DNA from 4 places in the Halioglobus sp. HI00S01 genome. Region 4 is predicted to be linked to each of the others. Evidence: predicted binding sites of a transcription regulator. Region 4 holds the regulator's gene; each other region holds the start of a gene.
The links. Region 4 encodes LexA, which represses DNA repair genes until DNA is damaged. Its sites were predicted from a motif close to ACTGTNTNTANANACAGT; they were not measured.
Positions count from the first base shown of each region.

Region 1: a site for LexA is predicted at 3,981-3,998, ahead of A3709_RS13655 (error-prone DNA polymerase). Genes of this name have one in related genera too.
Region 2: a site for LexA is predicted at 1,409-1,426, ahead of A3709_RS12195 (ATP-dependent helicase). Genes of this name have one in related genera too.
Region 3: a site for LexA is predicted at 2,335-2,352, ahead of recA (recombinase RecA). Genes of this name have one in related genera too.

Region 1 is NZ_LWEE01000110.1:176,989-182,202, reverse strand. Features, by position in the region: gene A3709_RS13665 (chaperone NapD) at 1-135, shown strand, start outside; gene A3709_RS13660 (NapC/NirT family cytochrome c) at 132-884, shown strand; gene A3709_RS13655 (error-prone DNA polymerase) at 892-3,978, opposite strand; gene A3709_RS13650 (ACT domain-containing protein) at 4,305-4,706, shown strand; gene A3709_RS13645 (AAA family ATPase) at 4,776-5,214, shown strand, end outside.
Region 2 is NZ_LWEE01000062.1:352,602-357,815, reverse strand. Features, by position in the region: gene A3709_RS12195 (ATP-dependent helicase) at 1-1,242, opposite strand, end outside; gene A3709_RS12190 (hypothetical protein) at 1,452-1,907, shown strand; gene A3709_RS12185 (hypothetical protein) at 1,891-2,643, shown strand; gene A3709_RS12180 (hypothetical protein) at 2,636-3,301, shown strand; gene A3709_RS12175 (HipA domain-containing protein) at 3,314-4,744, opposite strand; gene A3709_RS12170 (hypothetical protein) at 4,737-5,174, opposite strand.
Region 3 is NZ_LWEE01000001.1:251,575-256,788, forward strand. Features, by position in the region: gene A3709_RS01125 (TonB-dependent receptor) at 1-788, opposite strand, end outside; gene recA (recombinase RecA) at 1,168-2,211, opposite strand; gene A3709_RS01135 (hypothetical protein) at 2,444-2,980, opposite strand; gene A3709_RS01140 (MFS transporter) at 3,171-4,382, shown strand; gene A3709_RS01145 (NAD(P)/FAD-dependent oxidoreductase) at 4,395-5,214, opposite strand, start outside.
Region 4 is NZ_LWEE01000010.1:129,780-134,993, forward strand. Features, by position in the region: gene A3709_RS02595 (DUF6586 family protein) at 1-218, shown strand, start outside; gene A3709_RS02600 (hypothetical protein) at 391-651, shown strand; gene lexA (transcriptional repressor LexA) at 754-1,356, opposite strand; gene A3709_RS02610 (DUF6763 family protein) at 1,425-1,742, opposite strand; gene A3709_RS02615 (mechanosensitive ion channel family protein) at 2,016-3,110, shown strand; gene A3709_RS02620 (S-methyl-5'-thioinosine phosphorylase) at 3,107-3,859, shown strand; gene A3709_RS02625 (CsiV family protein) at 3,885-4,919, opposite strand; gene mfd (transcription-repair coupling factor) at 4,919-5,214, opposite strand, start outside.

The DNA.
Region 1 (5,214 bases), on a different contig from region 4:
ATCATGGAACGTATTAGCAGCTTTGAGCACCTCTCCGGTGTCATCAATGTGGCTATGGTGTATCACCAAATCGATACCGACCCACACGAAGCACCCCAGACAGACGTTGAAGCTGAAATGGAGAGCCCTGCATGAGTACCACGCGTCGCGATTTTATCCGTGCCAATGCGGTTGCCGCCGCCTCTGCCGCCGCCGGCATAGGTACCACGGCCACTGCCACAAACCTGATTACGACCGACACCAAGTTGAAGTGGGCGAAAGCGGCCTGCCGTTTCTGTGGTACCGGTTGCAGTGTCAATGTGGCGACCCGGGATAACAAGGTGGTGGCCACCCACGGCGACATCAACTCGCCGGTGAACCGTGGCCTGGCCTGTGTGAAGGGCTACTTCCTGATTTTCTGGGGCGGCTTTAACACGGCCATGGAGTTCACCAACTCCGATGCGTTTTGTACTGGTTGCCATGAGATGAATGACAACGTCTACCAGGAGCTGCAGTCCACCATTCACTTCACCAATCGCTCTGGAGTGCGGGCGCTGTGCTCGGACTGCCACGTACCCCACGCTTGGACGTACAAAATCGCTCGCAAGATGCAGGCCTCCAAGGAAGTGTGGGGCAAGATCTTCGGCACCATCGACACCCGCGAGAAGTTTCTGGCCAAGCGTCGCGAACTTGCTGAGCACGAGTGGGCACGGCTCAAGGCGAATGACTCGCTGGACTGCCGTAACTGTCACGATTTGGAATACATGGACCTCACCTGGCAGAGCCAGCGTGCTGCGCAGCAGCATTCCACGGCACTGGCCAGTGGCGAGAAAACCTGTATCGATTGTCACAAGGGTATTGCTCACCAGTTGCCTGACATGGCCGGCGTAGAGGGCTGGGATTAATCCAGCCCTAGTGGAAGTTGCGGGATTTGAGCCGTAGCTTGTCCAGCGCGTGCGTGTAATCCTCGAGCTTCCCGGCAATCACGTGGATGACGTTGTCCACGGTTTCTACGATGCCGGTGACTAACAGTAACTGCCCTGACATCAGCGCCTGGCGGAAGTTCTCCTGAGTCCGCTGCCACACCACAATATTACTGTTGCCGGTTTCATCTTCCAGTGTGAGAAACAACACGCCCGAGGCGCTGCCCGGCCGTTGCCGACAGGTGACGAGCCCGGCAATACGCACAAACCGTTTATTGCCCACTGCGGCCAGATCGACATGGCGCTTGCAGCGATTAAAGGGCGGCCGTTCGCGCAGCAGGCTCATGGGGTGGGCGCGCAGGGTGAGCCCGGTAGCCCGGTAATCCGATAACACTTCTTCGGCTACCGCCGGTGCCGGCAGCTGCACATCGTCGTTGAAGTAGCGGGCACTCTGAAACGCCTCGTCGTGCAGCAGCGGCCGCGATTCCTCCAGCGCCATAATCTGCCACTGGCTCTGATGGCGGTGGCCGCTCAATGACTGCAGGGCGTCGGCGTCGGCCAGTGCCTCCATATCGCGCTTATGTAGTTGTGCCCGGCGGCGCAGATCGCTCACCTGCCTGAAAGGCGCCTGCTGACGGGCCTCCACCAGGCGCTGGGCTCCCTCGCGGCTCAGGCCTTTCACCAATCGCAGGCCCAGCCGCACCGGGCGCCTGGGCTCGTCGAGGAGTTCGTGGTCCCACAGGCTCTGGTTCACGTCGATAGCCAGCACGAGTACACCGTGACGGCGGGCGTCCTGCACCAATTGTGAGGCGGAGTAAAATCCCATCGGTTGGCTGTTCAGCAGGCCGGCAAAAAATGCCGCCGGGTGGTGGCGCTTGAGCCACGCCGAGACATAGGCCAATAGCGCAAAGCTGGCCGAGTGCGATTCGGGAAAGCCGTAGCCGGCAAAACCCTTGATCTGATTGAACAGGCGGCGGGCGAAGTCTGCATCGTAGCCGCGCTCAATCATGCCCCGGGTGAGTTTTTGCTCGAATTCACCCAGGCGGCTGTCGCGCCCCCAGTTGGCAATGGCCCGGCGCAGCTGGTCTGCCTCGCCGCCGGAGAAGCCCGCCGCCACCATGGCCAGCTTAATGACCTGCTCCTGGAAAATCGGCACGCCCAGGGTGCTCTTCAGTACCTCCTTGATCGCCTCGGAGGGATAGGTTACCGGTTCCAGTCCCTGCTTGCGGCGCAGGTAGGGATGTACCATGTCACCCTGGATCGGGCCCGGCCGCACAATCGCAATTTCTATTACCAGGTCGTAGAAACAGGATGGTTTGAGCCGCGGCAACATGGACATCTGGGCGCGGGATTCGATCTGGAAAACGCCGATAGTGTCGGCCTGCTGCAGCATCTGGTACGTGGCCTTGTCTTCCTTGGGAATATCGCTGACCTGGCCAATGGCCGGGTTGTAGCGATGCACCATTTGCAGGCTTTTGCGAATGGCAGAGAGCATACCCAGGGCTAGCACATCCACCTTGAGCAGGCCCAGGGCTTCGATATCTTGTTTGTCCCATTGGATAACGGTGCGATCGACCATGCTGGCATTCTCCACCGGCACCAGTGTGGAAATCGGGCTGCGGGTAATTACAAAGCCGCCCAAGTGCTGGGACAGGTGGCGCGGGAAGCCGAGAATCTGCTGCACCAGGGAGTAAAACAACTCTGCCTGGCGGCTGTGCTCCGCCACGCCCTGCTCCTCAAAGCGCTGCTTGAGATCGCCGGTGCGATCCCACCAGGCCATAGAGCGCGCCAGGTCATCGACGAAAGCCGGGTCCAGCCCCAGCGCCTTGCCTACATCGCGTACGGCGCTGCGGGCCCGGTAGGTGATCAGGGTGGCCGCCAGGGCGGCGCGCTTGCGAGTGTACTTGTTGTAAATGTACTGAATGACTTCCTCGCGGCGCTCGTGTTCGAAGTCCACATCGATATCCGGGGGCTCATCCCGCTCTTTGGAAATAAAACGCTCAAACAGCAGCGATATCTGCTCCGGCGAGATCTCGGTAATGCCAAGGCAGTAGCACACCACCGAATTGGCGGCTGAGCCCCGGCCCTGGCACAAAATGCCCCTGTCGCGGGCAAAGCGAACAATGTCGTAGACGGTGAGAAAGTAATACTCGTAAGACAGCTCTTCAATGAGTGCCAGTTCCTTGTCGATGCGCTCGGCTACGGCTGCGGGTACGCCGCCGGGCCAGCGCTGCTCGCTGCCCTCAGCTACGAGCGCGCGCAGATAGCTGTTGGCGCTGTGATCTTCCGGCACCACCTCTTCGGGATACTCGTAGCGCAGCTCTTCCAGGCTGAACTGACAGCGACGGGCGATCTCCAGTGTTTCCAGTAGTAGTTGGGGGTGGTAGAGGGGGGTGATTTTATTCGCTGAGCGCAGGTGTTGCTGGCTGTTGCCCAACCGGCGCATGCCCAACTGGGCAATACTGGTGTTGTGGTGCAGGGCGGTGAACACATCGTGCAGTGGCTTGCGCGCCGCCTCGTGCATGCGCACATCGCCACAGGCCACCGGTGGTATCTTCAGTGCCAGAGCCAAATCCAGTAAGGCCTGCTGCCTGACTGCTTCGTTATTACCCAGCAGGTGGCTGACTCCCAGCCACACTCTATCCCGGCACAAGCGGGCCAGTTGCTTGCCCCAGGCCTGGTTCTCGGTGGTGTTACCCTCTGGTAGCCAGATCAACAAGCAGCGCTTGAGGTGAAAAATCACATCCCGCATCGACGCCTGGTATTCGCCCTTGGGACTGCGCCGACGGGCTGTGCTGATGAGCCCGGAAAGCTCTGCATATGCCGCTCGGCTGGGTGCCAGTGCTACAACCCGGAAGCCCTCCTCAAGCCGGAACTCACTGCCCACAATCAGTTGAATGCCCGCTTCCTTGGCGGCGACGTGAGCCTTCACTATTCCCGCGAGCGAGCATTCATCGGTAATAGCAATCGCCGCATAGCCCAACTGCGCCGCCCGGGCCACCAGCTCGTGGGGGTGCGAGGCGCCGCGCAGGAAGCTGTAACAGGACAGGCAGTGGAGTTCAGCGTAGATTGACATATACTGTATATTTATACAGTATTGGGGGGTTCGTCAATCTTGACGGTTCATCGATTCAAAGGATTCATGGCGCACTGTCGTGGAGCCCTGAAGGTGCACAACGATGATCGCATTGTATAGTCTCTAAGTGTGATGCCGTCGAGCCCATGATTCGGCACCATATAAAACCACTGGGGCCGGTGAAGTTTTATGTGGAGTTTTATCGTTAGGCATTGGCAAGGGTTGGAGCCGGTGTTTTCATTTTCGAGCTGTCGACCCCGACGGTTTTATCCGCCGCGATGGCTATGCGGATAGTTCGGAGTAGGGTAGTGAGCAGGAGAAAAAACATGTCTGGCGAAACCCATCTGGCAAAACTGATTGCGGCAATGTCCCCCGAACTGTCGGACGAGGAGTATGTGTTTTGCACGTTTGAGAACGCTCACTACGGTGATCATGCAGCGTTACAGCCCATCGCGGCAATGCATGAGTCAGAGGGACTGACCCTGGTTGTTCCCAGGGCCAGCGCAGAGCGTGCCAAACTTGATTACGACGCGGTGTTTCGCCATATCAGTTTGCGTGTGCATTCCAGCCTTGAGGCAGTAGGTCTTACCGCCGCATTTTCGAGCAAGTTGGCCGAGCACGGTCTGAGTGCCAATGTGGTTGCCGGGTACTACCATGACCATATCTTTATACCGGCCGGAGACGCCGTCCCAGCGATGGCCGCACTTGGGGAGTTGTCCGGTGCGTGAGTATCAGCGCGACGCTGTCGTTGATCGCTGGTTATGCCTCAGGCGAGGCGACACAAAGGAGCGAGGTTAGTGCAAAGAATCCTTATTTTCGGAAATTCAGGCTCAGGTAAATCAACCCTGGCCGGCAGGCTCAGTAAAGACCACGGTCTTGCACACCTTGATCTGGATACATTGGCTTGGCTGCCCACAATTCCGCCAGAGCGGATGCCGCTGGCGGCGTCGCAGGACAAGATCGTCGATTTTATCGGTGCGAACCCTGGGTGGGTGATTGAGGGCTGTTATTCAGATTTGCTGGAGATGGCGGTGCCGGAGGCCAGTGAAATGATTTATATGAACCTCCCGGTGAATGACTGTGTAGAGAATGCCCGTAGCCGCCCCTGGGAGCCACACAAGTATCCGTCCAAAGAAGCGCAGGACGAGAATCTCGACATGCTCATCGAGTGGATCTCCCAGTACTCGGATCGAACAGATACCTTTTCGGCTGCAGCTCACAAGGCTCTCTATGAGG
Region 2 (5,214 bases), on a different contig from region 4:
CCATATACGTCCGGTCACGATGTATAACACCGCGATCAACGAGCGGATCTCTGGCAACACCAATACGCCAAGCGATCCATCGATTCTAAATGGAATATTTCTTTGGAGCAGGAGCAGTTCCGTAGCGCAAGTCACTGAAAAAACGCGCGCTAGAATTGCGATGTCACTATATGAGCCGCCATTTGATACGTGATCATCCACCATGCTGATTAGCTTCTTTTCATCAGCCGGTACGTTTTCATCAGAAATGTCATCAACCCAAAGCTCTATTTTTGAAGATGGCGTGCCTGGACCTGATATACACATTTTGGGAACGCGATTGTGGTTGTTATGAATCACATTGTTGGCTGCCAGAGATACAGCATGTCCGTAACGGAAGGTTCTGGTGAGAGTGAACGTTTCCGCGTTCCTAAAGCGCTGATCGAATCCCGAAATCAAATACTCCGGGGAAGAACCCCGGAAGCCGTAGATCGTCTGATCGTCGTCCCCTACCACTGTGACAAAGGCTCGATCACCTGCCAGATACTGGATCAGCTCCTGGCTAATTGCGTTGATATCCTGGTACTCGTCTACCATAAGGTGAGACAGCCGATTCATGACCAGATCACGAGCTTTCTTGGAGGCCCTGAGAACCATGACCGGCTCATATATCTGATCGGAAAAGAAGCGAAGCTTTTCACGCTCGCAATACTGAGCCAATGCATCGTATCCCGCGATAAATGGCAAGAAGTCCTTATTCCATGACGAATTACGAAACGCATCTTCAGGATGGCTGGTGCCAGACTTAACCAGGTCGCAGAACGCGAGGAAGTCCTCAGGCACTGTTTTGCGATACGGGTTACACGGGGAGCTCTTTGGGTTAGGAACGACTTCTAGCAGAACGTCCCGCGCGATCTTGTACGCCCAACCGTCGCTGTCTATGAGGCGCTTTTTCGCCATGAGCCCGTTATTGGACAAAAGCGTACAAAGCCTATTCCCCAGCGAATTGTATGTCCGTATTTGCGGAAGCTCGTCACTGCACCCAAACTGCTGAAGCATCCTTTGCGTGAAGTCCACCTGCGCGCTTTTATTGAACATCATCACCATAGTGGCGCGCATATCAACGCCGTTCTCCCGGAGGTAGTGTAGGCGCCAACCCAGCGTCCACGACTTACCGGCGCCGGCGACGGCCGCCACCTTGATGTGTGTGTTGACCGGAGCTTCTATGATCCCGCGCTGCTCGGGCGTAGCTTTATCGTACAACCGTCAACTCTCCAATAAAAACATGTGCATATGCCTCTCAGGACTCCATCAGCGCGTAGAGTCTCAATAGTGCGCCAGTCAACGCCTAAAAACCATTTAAAAACCGTAGATTTAAAGAAAACCGCTTGCCAACTCTGTGTGATCTAAGGCCAAATCTAAAAATGAGACTGTTTTCGAGAAAAGCGGGGAAATCTGGCGAGGATGGCGATGTGGACGACGACTATCCGTACGTCTTCCTGTTTTTAAATCATGAGCTTTTGAGAGATCTCGACGCAGACGATCCGATGCATGAGCAGTATCAATTGATCAGCGCAACACATGTACCGACCACCCGGAAGCAGCGGGGAAGGGCAGAGGTCGACGCCCTCCGCATGGAGCGGAGGGTTAAGGCATGCAAGCTCCTCCATATGAACGGGTGCTACGAAGAGGTTGCCAGGGTATATGCACCTACTGTCGAGCACGCCTGCCTATTGGCTACGTCATTTGGTACGCCGTGGTGGCAATCGATAGAAAAGAATGCTGCAAAAGACGTCAAAATAGTCCATCCGGCTCATAGAGATATCGGCGACTTCGATCTTGTCAGGACATATGAAACGATGTTGCTGAAGATGCCGTTGGGATATATCGACTTAGGAGAGGGGAAGTACATTGACGGCCTACCATGAAGCTGTGCCGCCCGATGCTGCTCTTGTCGGTAGGTCGCGATTCCAAACTCTGGTTGAGAGAGGTCTGCTGTCATCGGTCACGCTAACACTGATTAGCACTGCTGACTATATCGTCAGCGGGGTCATACAGGGAGCATCCCAATCTAAAGTAGCAGTCTTGTGCAACGATCAAAAGAAACCCCGATCGTTGAGAAACGCAGATACAGCTCACAACTTGGTGCAGCAGCTAGGTGTTAAAGAATATTGGGTCATCGCACCGTCTGCGAATAGAAATCCCAAGGCTGACACCGCCGCGAGGCAGCGGGCGACAAAGGTTAGGACAGAGCGCCGGCGAGAGGCGAGGCGCGACTCTAAAACGTTTTATCAATGTGCGCTGCAGGCCTTCGGCGCCAGGCGGCACAGTGAATTCGTCGCGCGGCTGAAGGAACTGCACCCGCAAGAGCCAGGCTGGAGCGTAGCTGATTGGCAAGCACAGGCAGGATTTGTTTTGTGGCTAAGCAGCGTAGATGAAGGGAGTTTTGGGTACGGTATCCATAGCGAAAAGTCGGCCGCATATTTGTTTTTCCAGTGCTACGGTCCATTTGACACCATGGAGGACGCAGAGCTGGAGATTGCAAAATACAGCTACCTGAATACATCCGGCTTCCGCGACGCTATAGAGGATGAAATTAGGCTATTCGTCTTTCAGAAAGCGACAGGAAAGCTAAGCTACTTCGGAGGGCGCAAGAATGGGTAATTTCACTGGAGTTATCAGACGGTTTCTGGCTATTGCCACTGCTGCTAGCGTTTTTGGTTGCGGCATTGCTGTGGCGCAGGAGGACGCTATCGATGGTGCGGCGATAGAAAATGCAGAGCCATCGGCGACCGCAAGCAGTCCAAAGCGTGAAAAAGGGCTCGGACATAAGATACTTCGGACCCTGGGGGTGACGGGGCCGAAACCCAACGAAGAAGGCAGGTCTGTTTGTCTTGGTGGTTATCGCTATATTTATTCGACGGAGGGGAAAATTGTTCTGACAGGCGAAGGTGCCGCCAGATTGCGCGACCGGATGAACATCGTGCCCGTTAAAGAGAACGAAGCCCTGCGGGTATTCGGTGAAGACCGCCAAGCCATCATCGAAGACGTGACCCAAATAGACGCAGCGAAAGCGGGCAAAAGAATTCAGAGCAACCGAGTTGTGGGGACGCTGGAAGCGGGCCCGGCTAAAGCGAGCATTGAGAAAGCTCTACCAGAGGCCTCAATCCAGTGGGATGCAGTGCCAGCCGCGCTCGCCGACCCAAGGACAATCTACGCATCAGACGTCTTCGATTTTTTAGCTCAAGCGCTCGCAGGGCAGAGGCTCGTGATATCGGAAGGACCCCAACAGGGACGCTATAGAGTCACTGAGCCCAAGTAATACGGAATACAATCATAGCCCAAGGTCAGGCCTTGATTGAATTCGCATATCGCCGCCCGGGCTGTCCGACAGACCGGTCGGCAACATGACCCCCGGCTGATCGGCTAGATACGTAGCAGCCGCCGCTGACTCCTTTATTCGCACCGCTTTCTCGACTACGTCCCGGTCTCGTGCGCTCACGCCATGTTTATCAAAAAGCGTTGGCATTTGAGACACGGCGTCTAACACTTGATGTGCCATCTTAAGGCCCGCCTTTTCGTTGATGCCAATCCGGGCAGACAGTTCGCGAACAAAGTCCCCGTCCAGCGAAACCAGGCTAGCAATCGCCGCATCGGCAAGTGAAACATCAAAAGCTGCATCGTCATCCGGTGAGGGCAGGACATGGAAAAGTGGAGATAATCTCCACTTTCCTCCTCCGGAATCAAACATCTCGATATTCTGAAGGCCGTTGTTGACATGGGTAGTCGCCACATCGAACACAGACCTTCTAAACAGCTCGTGAAGATCAGAGACAGGATCATCTGAGTATGCCTTAATAGCCTCAACAACGTGGGCAATTGTTGCTCCACGCCCACGAATCGGCGGCAGACCCATTTCATCAAAAAATGTTTCGTCGGAAAGCAGCACGGACATTGAAACACGATTGTGCTTGATAATCCGGTGGGTTGGGGCGCCGCCATTGACTCGCTGATCGGATCGCGCGTAGTTTAAGGAAAAGAGAACGTCTTCGCCGCACTCAAGCGTCTTCGCAAAGGCGCCCGCTGCGCTGATGCCACCAAGCGTGGCCGCCTCAGCCAACGCAGCAGAAATACGCGCATCGTTGAATTTTCCGGTGCTATTTAATTTCACAACGTATCGCTGGGTTGCGTCACCGTCCGCGAACAAAACATCGATCTTAGGCTTTCCGCCAGGATGTAAGCAAAGCGGAGCCCGTAATTCAGAAAAGCTGGGGCTGACAGATCCGCCAGACTGCAAAGTCCTTATCGTGGTGACCAGGTGCGAAAGTGTTTTCATATCCCGGATCGGCGCGTTTCGCTGGTCGAGCTGAGCGTTAAGCTGTGGCGCCCCAAAATCACCTATAGCGAGCGTTGTCGCCCACAACCTTTCAACTTCCGCAAGCTCTTTCCAGACGGGGTCAAGTTGCGAAATCATCGCACTGGAGAAATCTCCCGGTAAAAATTGTGTGAAGTAAGCCGGCAGACCACCCGTGGAGCTTTTGCAAAGATGGTAGCCGTCATTGACTTGCGGTTTTAAATTCGCGGGATCGATAGCCGGACCGCGGTAGTGGTCATCGTAGATGAAGCCTACTGTCCACGCGTTGGTGCTACCAAGCCTCCTCTGCTCAAAAACCAGAGACCCCACGCCGTTGTAACTCTGTGTCGCGTTATTCCACATGTTCACGCGGATGAAATTCTGCGTCAGGACCTCGGCTTCGTCAGTCATCGCCCGCCATCTCGCGCGCAGCCTTCATTTCAAGCGCATGAGCCGCATCCCGCATCGCGGTTTTAGTTTCAGATGCCAGTCTATCCCCCAGCAGATGCAGGTATCTCATCGAAGTGGAGCTCCCGGCGTATGTGACGAGCGCCACTTTATCCAGCACCCCCATCCGGGCCCAGACGGCAAAGTAAACACCGGCTGCGACCTTTGTATCACCATCTTCTATACGTCTGATCCGCTGCCGATGGACAGGCTCACCCAGATAATGGCTTAGTTCTTTCGCCAGCGCGTCGCGGCTCTTCTCGTCTCTTGGCTGGGATGACCTAAAAAATCGGATGGAATCACCTATCGATTGCAGAAGGTTGGCCGGATGCCGTTCAAAAGGATCCGGCTCTTCGGCAAAAATGTTTTCAATGTCCGGGTCTTCGTTTTCCATCGTCGTAGGTTTACCTACGGAAAGCGCACGGGCAAGCAAA
Region 3 (5,214 bases), on a different contig from region 4:
GGCGGTCCACCTACGGGATTAATAATTTCGAGGAAACGACCTTCTGTGGTGAAGTCGGCGTTTTCAATCTTCAGATTGAACGAAAGATTGTCAGTTGCATCCCACTGAATGTTGGCTCGGATGATCTCGTGATCCAACTGGGACTCAGGCTGGTCCAGGAAGGTGTTGTCATAGTAACCATCCTCGTCGCGCTTCAAACCTGCCAGACGAATGGCAAATGTGTCACCGATGGGGATGTTGACCGCACCCTGAACTTCATAGCCTTCCTGGTCGAAGTTATAAGACGCTTCAGCGAAGCCTTCTACAACATCGGTGGCAGCGCGGTTGGTCACGGCGCTGATCGCACCCGCGATAGCGTTTTTACCGAATAGGATAGGCTGCGGGCCGCGCAGGACTTCCACGCGGTTAACATCGAGGTAAGGCACGCGGGCCAACTGCGGACGGCCGTAGAATACGTCATCGACATACATACCAACCGATTGCTCAAACGCCGGGTTGATGCCGGAGCTAATGCCGCGAATGGTCACGTTCGTGCCCAGACCGGTCTGGTTCATGCTCAGGTTGGGAACCCAGTCGGCCAGGTCGTTCAGGTTGGTGATACCACCATTGGAGATCTGTTCGCCACCGACCACATTCACCGAGATAGGTACGTCGGACAGGCTCTCAGAACGCTTCTGGGCAGTCACAATCACTTCTTCGAGCATGCCTTGCGCCATGGCGTTTCCTGTCAGGGCCAGGGCGGGCACTGCTGCGATACTTGCGGCGAGTAAATTTTTGCGAAACTTCATTATATTACCTCTGCTTTGTTATGCATTTTTTACGGGGCTAATTACGGCAACACGGAGAAACCGGATTAGTTGTCCCTACTGCGACTGCGACAACCATAGCCCATCCCAGAGACTAAATCTATCCCTCAAGGCTGCACGTAACCCACTGATTTGTCTGATGAATAGCCAATATTCACCAATATTCACAATAAACTTTCAAAAAAGAACCAGCCCGCCAGTAGATATGCCATTCAATGCACTGCCATCGGATAGCGTCACGACTGGCACAGCGAACTATTTTTTGGAGAGAGGGGGGGATAAAAAAGGCGCCGGGGCCGAGAGTGGGATTCGTGGAGCCCCGGCGCCTTGTGGGAACAATCAGCAGATCAGGTGAGCGAGATTACTCCTGCTCTGTACCCTCCTCGGCAGTCTCCTGTTCTGCCGCTTCGGGCTTACCTGTGTTCAGGGTTTGGGCGCGGATAGCGGACTCAATCTCGTTCGCCACCGCGGGGTTGTCTTCCAGGAACTTGGAAGCATTGGCCTTACCCTGACCAATCTTGTCGCCTTTGTAGGAGTACCAGGCGCCTGATTTATCCACCAGGTTGAGCTTTACACCCCAGTCGATGACTTCACCCATGTGGTAAATACCCTTGCCGTACATGATCTGGAACTCGGCCTGCTTGAAGGGCGGCGATACCTTGTTTTTCACCACCTTCACCCGGGTTTCGTTACCGACCACCTCGTCGCCGTCTTTCACTGCGCCAATGCGGCGGATGTCCAGACGTACAGAAGAGTAGAACTTCAGGGCGTTACCACCGGTGGTGGTTTCGGGGGAGCCGAACATCACACCGATCTTCATGCGAATCTGGTTAATAAAGATCACCAGGCAGTTGGTCTGCTTGATACTGGCGGTGAGCTTGCGCATGGCCTGGCTCAGCAGCCGCGCCTGCAGGCCCACGTGGGAATCACCCATCTCACCTTCAATTTCAGCCTTGGGCGTCAGCGCCGCCACCGAGTCAACGACGAGTACATCCACTGCACCGGAGCGTACCAGCATCTCGGCCACTTCCAGGGCCTGCTCACCGGTATCCGGCTGGGACATGATCAGGTCGTCCATTTGCACGCCCAGTTTCTCGGCGTACACCGGATCCAGCGCGTGCTCGGCGTCGATAAACGCCGCGGTGCCGCCGGCCTTCTGGGCCTCGGCGATCACCTGCAGGGTGAGTGTGGTTTTACCGGAAGATTCCGGGCCATAAATCTCACAGATACGGCCCTTGGGCAGGCCGCCGATGCCGAGCGCGACATCCAGGCCCAGTGAGCCGGTGGAGATAGCGGGAATAGCCTCTCGCTCCTGCTCGCCCATGCGCATAACGGTACCCTTACCAAACTGGCGCTCAATCTGGGCCAGCGCTGCATCGAGTGCTTTTTCCTTATTTGCATCCATTGTTGTGCTCCCTTTACTCTTTTTAACCACTTTTTTCATGACATCCCACGTACTCAACAAAACAACTTACTTTCGGACTCTGCCATCAGCGTCGTTACCCACATAACGTCACACAGCAAAACTACTGTATATATACTCAGTGCTTTGAAATTGAATTGCAACCCCCTCAGGCCACTAATTTCGGCCGGGGGAAATCACATGTAGCCATTTCAGGCAGGTAGGTAAACGCGGCTCAGGTGTCACCGGCAATGGATGAAGTGAATACCGTCACCCCCGGGGCTTTCAGGGCCTCGCAGAGCTCATAGGATTCGCTGATATCATGCAGGTCGATCAAGAGTATTGCCCCCTCCTTCCCCGGCTGGGCCCTGCCCAGCATGCGCACATGCTGCCACGACAACAGCCCGTGCACTGTGAGAATGATCACTGCGGTAATCAACACCCCCAGCCCGATATTCACCTGGCCCTCGGTCAGTACGCCATTGATCTCCAGTACGTGCAGCACCAGCATACCCACCAACATCAGGCCAAACGCCAGCAGCGTAAACTTGAGCTGACGCCGCTGCAGCACCCGCCCGCTGGGGCCGTGATCAAACTTGCTGCCCTGGGTGATCAGGCAGGCCTGGTCGGGTGTGAGCACGCTCATACGGGCGTGGTCGAGGTTGAACTGCCGACCAAGCGCGGTGCGAGCCGCTCGCGCGGCATCGGTGTCGGGAAAGGTTGCCACCACCCGGGTGTGAAGTTCTTCTTCGAGCAGTGTGCCGTGGGTCATTGCCTCACCTCACTCTCGCGTATATTCGCCCGGCAGCACCGGGAGCCTCTGTACAGTATAGCCCCGGGACAGAACATGAACGCAGCCCGGGCATAGCATAGAGCTCCTGTCCTATACGCCCACTAGACGTTCGCCCAACGCGACTCTAGACTCGTCACCAAACACCATAACAACAAAGGGGATAACGTACGTGGCTGACACTGGCTCAACGGCCCACGCGCGCACCATTTTCGACGACTGGCGCTCCATCGCCGTGGCCATTTACATGGCGCTGGCAGGCTACACGGTCATGGTAGGAATTCCGGTGATCAGCACCGCCTGGGTGGAGTTACTCGGCTTCACCGAAGTACAGGTCGGCAGGATTGCCGGCGCCGATCTGGGCGGCTTTTCCCTCGGCGCGGTGCTCATGGCACCGCTGGTGGCCCGGGTCAATCGCCGGCTGCTGGTGCTCGGTGCCGCCGTGGTGGTGATTGCCGGCAATGCATTGTGCACGGTGATGACCAGCTATGAGGAGACCCTGTGGCTGCGCGCCATTGCCGGGGCCGGCAGCGGGGCATTCACCGCCATTGCGGTGGCCACGCTGGCAGGCACCGCCAAACCCGCGCGCGCATTCAACCTGCTGTTGTTCGCCTTCGCCTTTTCCCAGGGCGGCGAGTTATGGCTACTGCCGCAGCTGACGATGAACCAGATCTACCTGTTTTTCATCGGCACTTATGTGGTCGGCCTGCTGCTGTTGCCCTGGCTGCCACCACGCCCGGTGGAAAAACGCCTGCAACTGGAGACCTATATCGACGACGATGGCCAGCCACTACACAACGCCATTGAAATTCCCCGCTCGGTGCCCTGGCTGGTGCTGGCGGCGGTACTCTTCACCTATCTCAATATCGGCGCCTACTGGACGTATATCGAACTGGCCAGCGTTGCCTCCGAAGCCGACCCCGACTGGGTGGGCCAGATGTTGGTCTACACCTCGGTGTTCTCGGTCATTGGCTGTGCCTGTGCCACCCTGATCAGCAACCGCTTCGGTCTGGCGAGGCCGCTATTGGTCACCCTGGTTGCACAGGCCATTATCGTGGCCATGCTCGCCAACGGCATCAACAACATCAACGTGATGGTGAGCATGTTTGCCTTTAATTTCTGCTGGATATTTGTCGATGTGTACCAGTCGGCCACCATCGCCAATGTCGATCACACCGGCAAGTTCGCTGCGCTGATGCCTGGTGCCCAGGGCCTGGGGCAGATCATTGGCCCGAACATGGCCGCGTCAATTCTCGCCGCCAATATGGGCTATGGCAGCGTGTTCATCATGTGTGCCATCGCATCACTGATTGCCTTCGCCATCTACCTGTTTATGTACGTGCGGCTGCGCCGGGCCATCCCCGCGCTGGCCGACGCATCATAACGACATCATTGTTCAGGCCGGCAGCTCACCCACGGCCCGGTAGGCCTGGTCGATGGCTGTATGGGTATAGGCCTCAGCACCGGCATCGGTATTGGCAATGGTGATATTGCCAAAGGGCTGACGCGCAATTTCGTGGGGCGCCTGCCCGGGTGCAAAGTCGTCATCCCACAAATCCATGTACTCGTAGGCATAGCCATGGGGCCAGCGATTAACGGTAATCGCCAGAATATCCTCGGTCACATCAAAGCCCGCTGGCCCTAGCAGGCCATCGAGTACCGTGCGCACCTCTCGCTCGTAATCGGCAAATTCCAACTCCAGCATGCGCTGCCGGGAGCCTCGTAATTGTGCCTTGAGATCGTAGGCGTCATCAGGCGGCGACAGTGTACCCGAGAAGCCCAATACCACCGGCTCATCCTCAGCGGCGCCCTGGGTATAGCCGCCGGTATCGATACCGCGCCACACATACATATCGCCATGCATACGCCCGGGGCAGCGCGCGCCCTCAATACCGAGTTTTTCCAGCGGTTTACTTGAGCGAATCAACACATTGGTCATCAGCATGGGAATTTTCACCTGATACTTAAGCGCTTCTTGCTGGGCTTCCGAAAGCGCCGGGACCAGATATGGAATCATGCTGTGGTACGTCGCCATCACACAGTGCCTGGCCTGGACGCGCAATGCTTCACCGCGCTTAACGTAGGTCACGGCCACGCCATCATCCTGATTCTGCACATTGGTGACCATGGCATTCAGGCGCAACCGCACAGGCGTTTCAGCGCGATCCAACTTCGCATAGTCAAACCTGGCCATGGCGACATTCTCTGCGGTTGCC
Region 4 (5,214 bases):
GCAAGGCCATGCCCGGTGAGATTCGAGAGTTCCAGCGCCTGGAGCGGGAGGGCTGGATTGGCGCCATGTTATCGGCAGAGAGTGATGCACCGCAGTCATCGTCGATGCATAACCTGGCGGTGGCAGCCGCCGGTGCCGACCCGGAGCAGGCCGAGACCTGGGCAAACCTGCTACAGCAGCTGTTCGACCGCATGGGCGACTCCCTCGACGAGTACTAGTTCCGGGGCCGGAGCAGGGCGCTCAGGCGTCTATTGCGGCTCTTGCTGCTGTCGCCGCACACTGCCCGCAACTGCGCACCCGTTCACAACTATTCCCGAATAAGCCCTATCGGGCACCCATGGCTGCTGTTATGATGAAGTGGCAGTGTTCGCAACAACAGAGGTTTATTGAGTGTCTGCATCCTTACTGGAGATTGTCGACCTGGGCGACGGTGAAATCGTTCTGCAACGTGCTGACGATGATTCCGCGCCGCTGGTGACCATACAGTTCTCCGACGAATCGCGCATGTACCTGATGGAAAACGGACTGGAAGTGGCCAAGGCCATGATTCAGGCCGGAATTCAGGCCGCGGCCAATATCATGGAACAGAATGAAGCTGAGGCGGATGCCGAAGCTTACGCTGAGCCAGAGGCACCGCGCGTCCTGCACTGACAGGCGTTATTCGACATCCCGCCGGGGCGTTGCGCCACCGGCTATCTGCAGCCCCCTGAGGGGCCTGTCAAAGCCCCTACCGCTTTTAAAAACGTCCGCTGCCTAATTGCCGCGGCGCAGCACACCTACACTCAGGCCTTCAATCGCAAACGATTGCTCGCGCAAATCGACCTTGATGGGCTCGAAATCAGGGTTCTCCGGCAGGAGTTCCAGCAGGTTCTTATCGCGCCCCTGTTGCAGTCGCTTAACGGTGACCTCGTCTTCGATGCGGGCCACAATAATGTCGCCATTATTGGCCACGGGCGTGCTGTGAACGGCCAGCAGGTCGCCGTCGAAGATACCGATATCGATCATCGAGTCGCCAGTGACGCGCAGGAAATAGTCAGCTGCGGGTTTGAAAAATTGGGGCGGGAGGTCGCAGTATTCCTCGATATTCTCCTCGGCGAGCACCGGGTTACCGGCGGCCACCCGACCGACGATGGGAATACCTTGGGTATCGGGCAATTTAATGCCCCGTGAGGCGCCGGGGATAATTTCAATCGCGCCTTTGCGGGCCAGTGCCTTGAGGTGCTCCTCTGCGGCATTGGCTGATTTGAATCCCAGTTCGCGGGCTATGTCGGCCCGGGTGGGCGGGAAGCCTGTGTCATCGATATGTGCACGGATAATATCCAGCACCTGTTGCTGCCGCTTGGTGAGCTTGTCCATGTGTGCCCCATCTGTGTATTTATACAGGTGCTGTGATTATATACAGCATGGGCAGCGGATAACAACGCCTAAAAATCCTCCACGCCATACATGGCTTCGGGCTCGATGGAGTTCAGTGGACTATTCCAGTCTTCCGGTTGCATGGGCAGGTCGGGGTCCAGCAGGTCTTCGTCATCCAGCTCAAAGGCAGAGCGCCAGTCTTCCGGGGCTTCCGCGCGTTCCAGCAGCATTTCGCGCCAGGCATCGAGGTCGTATTCAGACACTTCGCCATCCAGATATTGGGTTTCGATGGTGAGGTTACTGGGATCCCAGTCCACCACCTCGAATAAGGCATTGGTTTGCAGATCCTTGTACCAGCCACCGACAACGGGGCTTAGCATTTTCATGGAGATTTTCCTCCCCTTTTTTCGTGTGCCGCAGACCAACATATCACGCTGGCGTGGGCTGTCCATTATGTGATAACGCTATAAAAACAGGGATGGAAATAGCTTTTACGGCGACGGAAATTCTTTTCAAAAGAGATCAAGCAGTTGCGCTGGACTTCAAGAGATGACTTAATCTGTGCCGCTGATTTATATAATCTTTCGAGACTAAACACGCGGTTCCCACATGAAAAAATTGTCTAAAAATCGTGCTTTTTGCGCTAGAAGAGGTGGCCAGTGACGAGCCTTGGATCGCTTTTCGACAGCCTCGCGCTCAGCCTGGGATTGGAGGGGCAGCTTTTGGCCCTGATCCTACTGGTGACCCTGGGCGCGATGGCTCACCTGGCCCTCGGAATGCTGGTGCGACAATTGCACCGCGCCGCGAGCGCCACAGACTACAACTGGGACGATGTGGCCGTCACGGCGATGGCGATGCCGGTGCGGGTGCTGCTGTGGGTGCTGGTGCTGTATCTGGCCCTGGAAATTTACCCGGTGGCGGAAACCCTGCAGGCCTTTCTCGCCCAGGCTTACGACACTGCGCTGGTGGTATTGCTGGCCTGGTTCCTGCAACGACTTATTCACGGGGTAGAGGAAGAGCTGCTGTGTGAGACCCGCGGCACCCGCCAGTCGGCGGACAAGGCCACCGTGCGCGCGGCGGCCAAGCTGGTGCGCTTTGTGCTCTGGATTACTGCCGGGCTCATGATTCTGCAGAGCCTGGGCGTATCGATCTCCGGGCTGCTTGCCTTTGGGGGCATTGGTGGTATTGCGGTGGGTTTCGCGGCGAAAGATTTGCTCGCCAACTTCTTCGGCGGCCTGAGTGTTTACCTGGACCGGCCCTTTACGGCGGGGGATTGGATTCGCTCACCCGATAAAAGTATTGAAGGCACGGTAGAGGACATAGGCTGGCGCCTGACCCGTATTCGCACTTTTGATCAGCGGCCGCTGTATGTGCCCAACTCGACGTTCTTGCAGATCTCCGTGGAAAACCCCTCGCGCATGCTTAACCGGCGCATCTACGAGACCATCGGCCTGCGTTACCAGGACGCCGCGCTCATGGAGCCGGTGGTTACCCAGGTCAAGGAGATGCTGCGCAACCATCCTGAGATTGACCAGTCGCGCACCCTGATAGTGAACTTTGTGTCCTTCGGGCCATCGTCGCTGGATTTCTTTGTCTACACCTTTACCAAGACCACCGACTGGGTGACGTATCACGAGATCAAACAGGACGTCATGCTGAAGATTCTCGACATTATCCACGCCAACGGCGGCGATGTGGCGTTTCCCACCCAGACATTGCAGCTGGAGCACATTGCCCCCGAGGGCGAAGCGTGAGCGCACTGGCGGTGATCGGCGGTACCGGGGTGGATCGTCTCGGCGGGCTGGACATTGTCACTCGTCACGCGGTCGACACACCCTTTGGCGAGCCGTCACAGGTGGTGCAGGAAGGGCGCCTTGGCGACACGACGATATTCTTTCTACACCGGCACGGTAGCCCCCGGGCCATTCCCCCGCACCGGGTGAACTATCGGGCCAATCTCTGGGCGCTGCAACAGTTGGGCGCCACCCATATCATCGGCATTAACGCCGTCGGTGGCATTGCCCCGAATATGCCGCCAGGCAGGCTGGTTATTCCCGATCAGGTTATCGATTACACCTGGGGGCGTGAGCACACCTATGACACCGGTGAGAGCGGTGAGCTCATGCATATCGACTTTACCGAGCCCTATGATGCGGCGCTGCGCAATGCGGTGCTCGAGGCAGCGGACCGTGGCGACATTGCCTGTGCCCGCGCAGGCGTGCATGGCGTAACGCAGGGCCCGCGCCTGGAGACCGCCGCGGAGATTCGGCGCATGGCCAGCGACGGCTGTGATGTCGTGGGTATGACGGGTATGCCGGAGGCGTCGCTGGCGCGGGAGCTGGGTGTGGCCTATGCGAGCATTTGTATGGTGGTGAATGCCGCAGCCGGGCTCGATGACAAACCCCTCACCCTGGACATGATGCGAGCAACGCTGGAGCGCGAAGCAGACGTAGTTGCGTCGTTGGTTGAAGGTCTGTGCCGCAGCTCTCGCTGGGCGGACTGAAGGAATCGTTGTGCGGCTTAACCGCCTAGTCCAATCCCGCTATCGTATCGGCGTCTGAGCGCTGCTCGGCCAGCCCCATCTCGTGTAACTGCTCTTCATCCAGCGGGGTGAACTTCACTACCAGCCCCACCAGAGGATGATCGAGGTAGTGCACTTCATTGCTGCGCATGCGGCGCTTTTGTTTGAAGGCCACCGCGTGGCGCCATGGGTATACCGGGCCCATATCCTGCTCCAGGTCCGGTATGGCATTCGGGTCTCCAGGCCACACGCTATGGTCGGCCGGCACCTGGTTCACGTAGTAGGGCTCAGGTGCTTCGACCATGTTCGGTTCTGGTTGCTCCACCACAAGCGAGGGCGGTCCCAGCGGCGGCGCCGGCATGCGCCATTCCCCGGGCAGGTAGTCGCCGCGCGTATTCAGCCAGAGGTTGGTTTCAACGTGCAGGTAACGCGCAATGTGCAGCGTGACCGTACCCTGCAGGCGCGGCCAGTCCTGGATGTCACCGGAACTATCCAGTACCAGGGGAATAGCCGTGGCCTCTGGCTGTACCGGTTGTACCCAGGTTTCGTGAAACAGTGTGCGATATTTGCCGGTGCGCTGCATATACGCCGACTTGCCGTGAAACTCGCGCTGCGCGTGGGGCAGGGCGATAAACGGCGTCGGGTACAGTTGCTGCGGTTCCAGCGGGTCTTGGTCAGGCTCAGTTACCGCAGGTTCCAGCGCTGTTTCCGGCGCCGCAGTATCAGGAGAGGGCAGTGGCGGGATGTTGGTGCTCTCTTCGAGGGCTGACATGACGATTAACTGGCGGCCGTAGGCGTCGATGTTGCTCGCGCCGGGGTGCTCGGCAAGGCGCGCTTCGACCTGGGCGGGATAAACGAGGAAACGACTGCTGCTCGGGTAGTTCAACTGGGGCAGTGGTTCCCACTGTTCGCTGGCGCTGCCCGTCTCATTGGCAAACACCATGAGCTCTACCTGATACCAGCGTTCGTTAGCCTGGGCTGCAGCGCTGAGTAGGCAGAGGGAGAGGGCTGTAGGGTAGAGCAGGTGGCGAGCAAGCGGCATCAAGCGGCAGTGTCCTTGGCGTCGGTGGTAAATGTCTGCAGCAGCCCCTCGATAAACTCCTGGCGCTGCAGGTTATCCGGTAGCTCGCGATCAAACCGCAATCGTGTGGCTCCGGCCAGTTTGTAAGCCCGTGGGTCCGACTGTACCAGCTTAACCAGTGCCAGCGGATCAACCCGGGTGCTTTCCTTGAAGTCGATACTACCACCACCGGGGCCCGCTTCAATGGCGCGAATGCCGAGTTTCTGTGCCTTGAGCCGCAGTCGCGAGGTCTGGAAAAGGTTGCCGACCTGCTCGG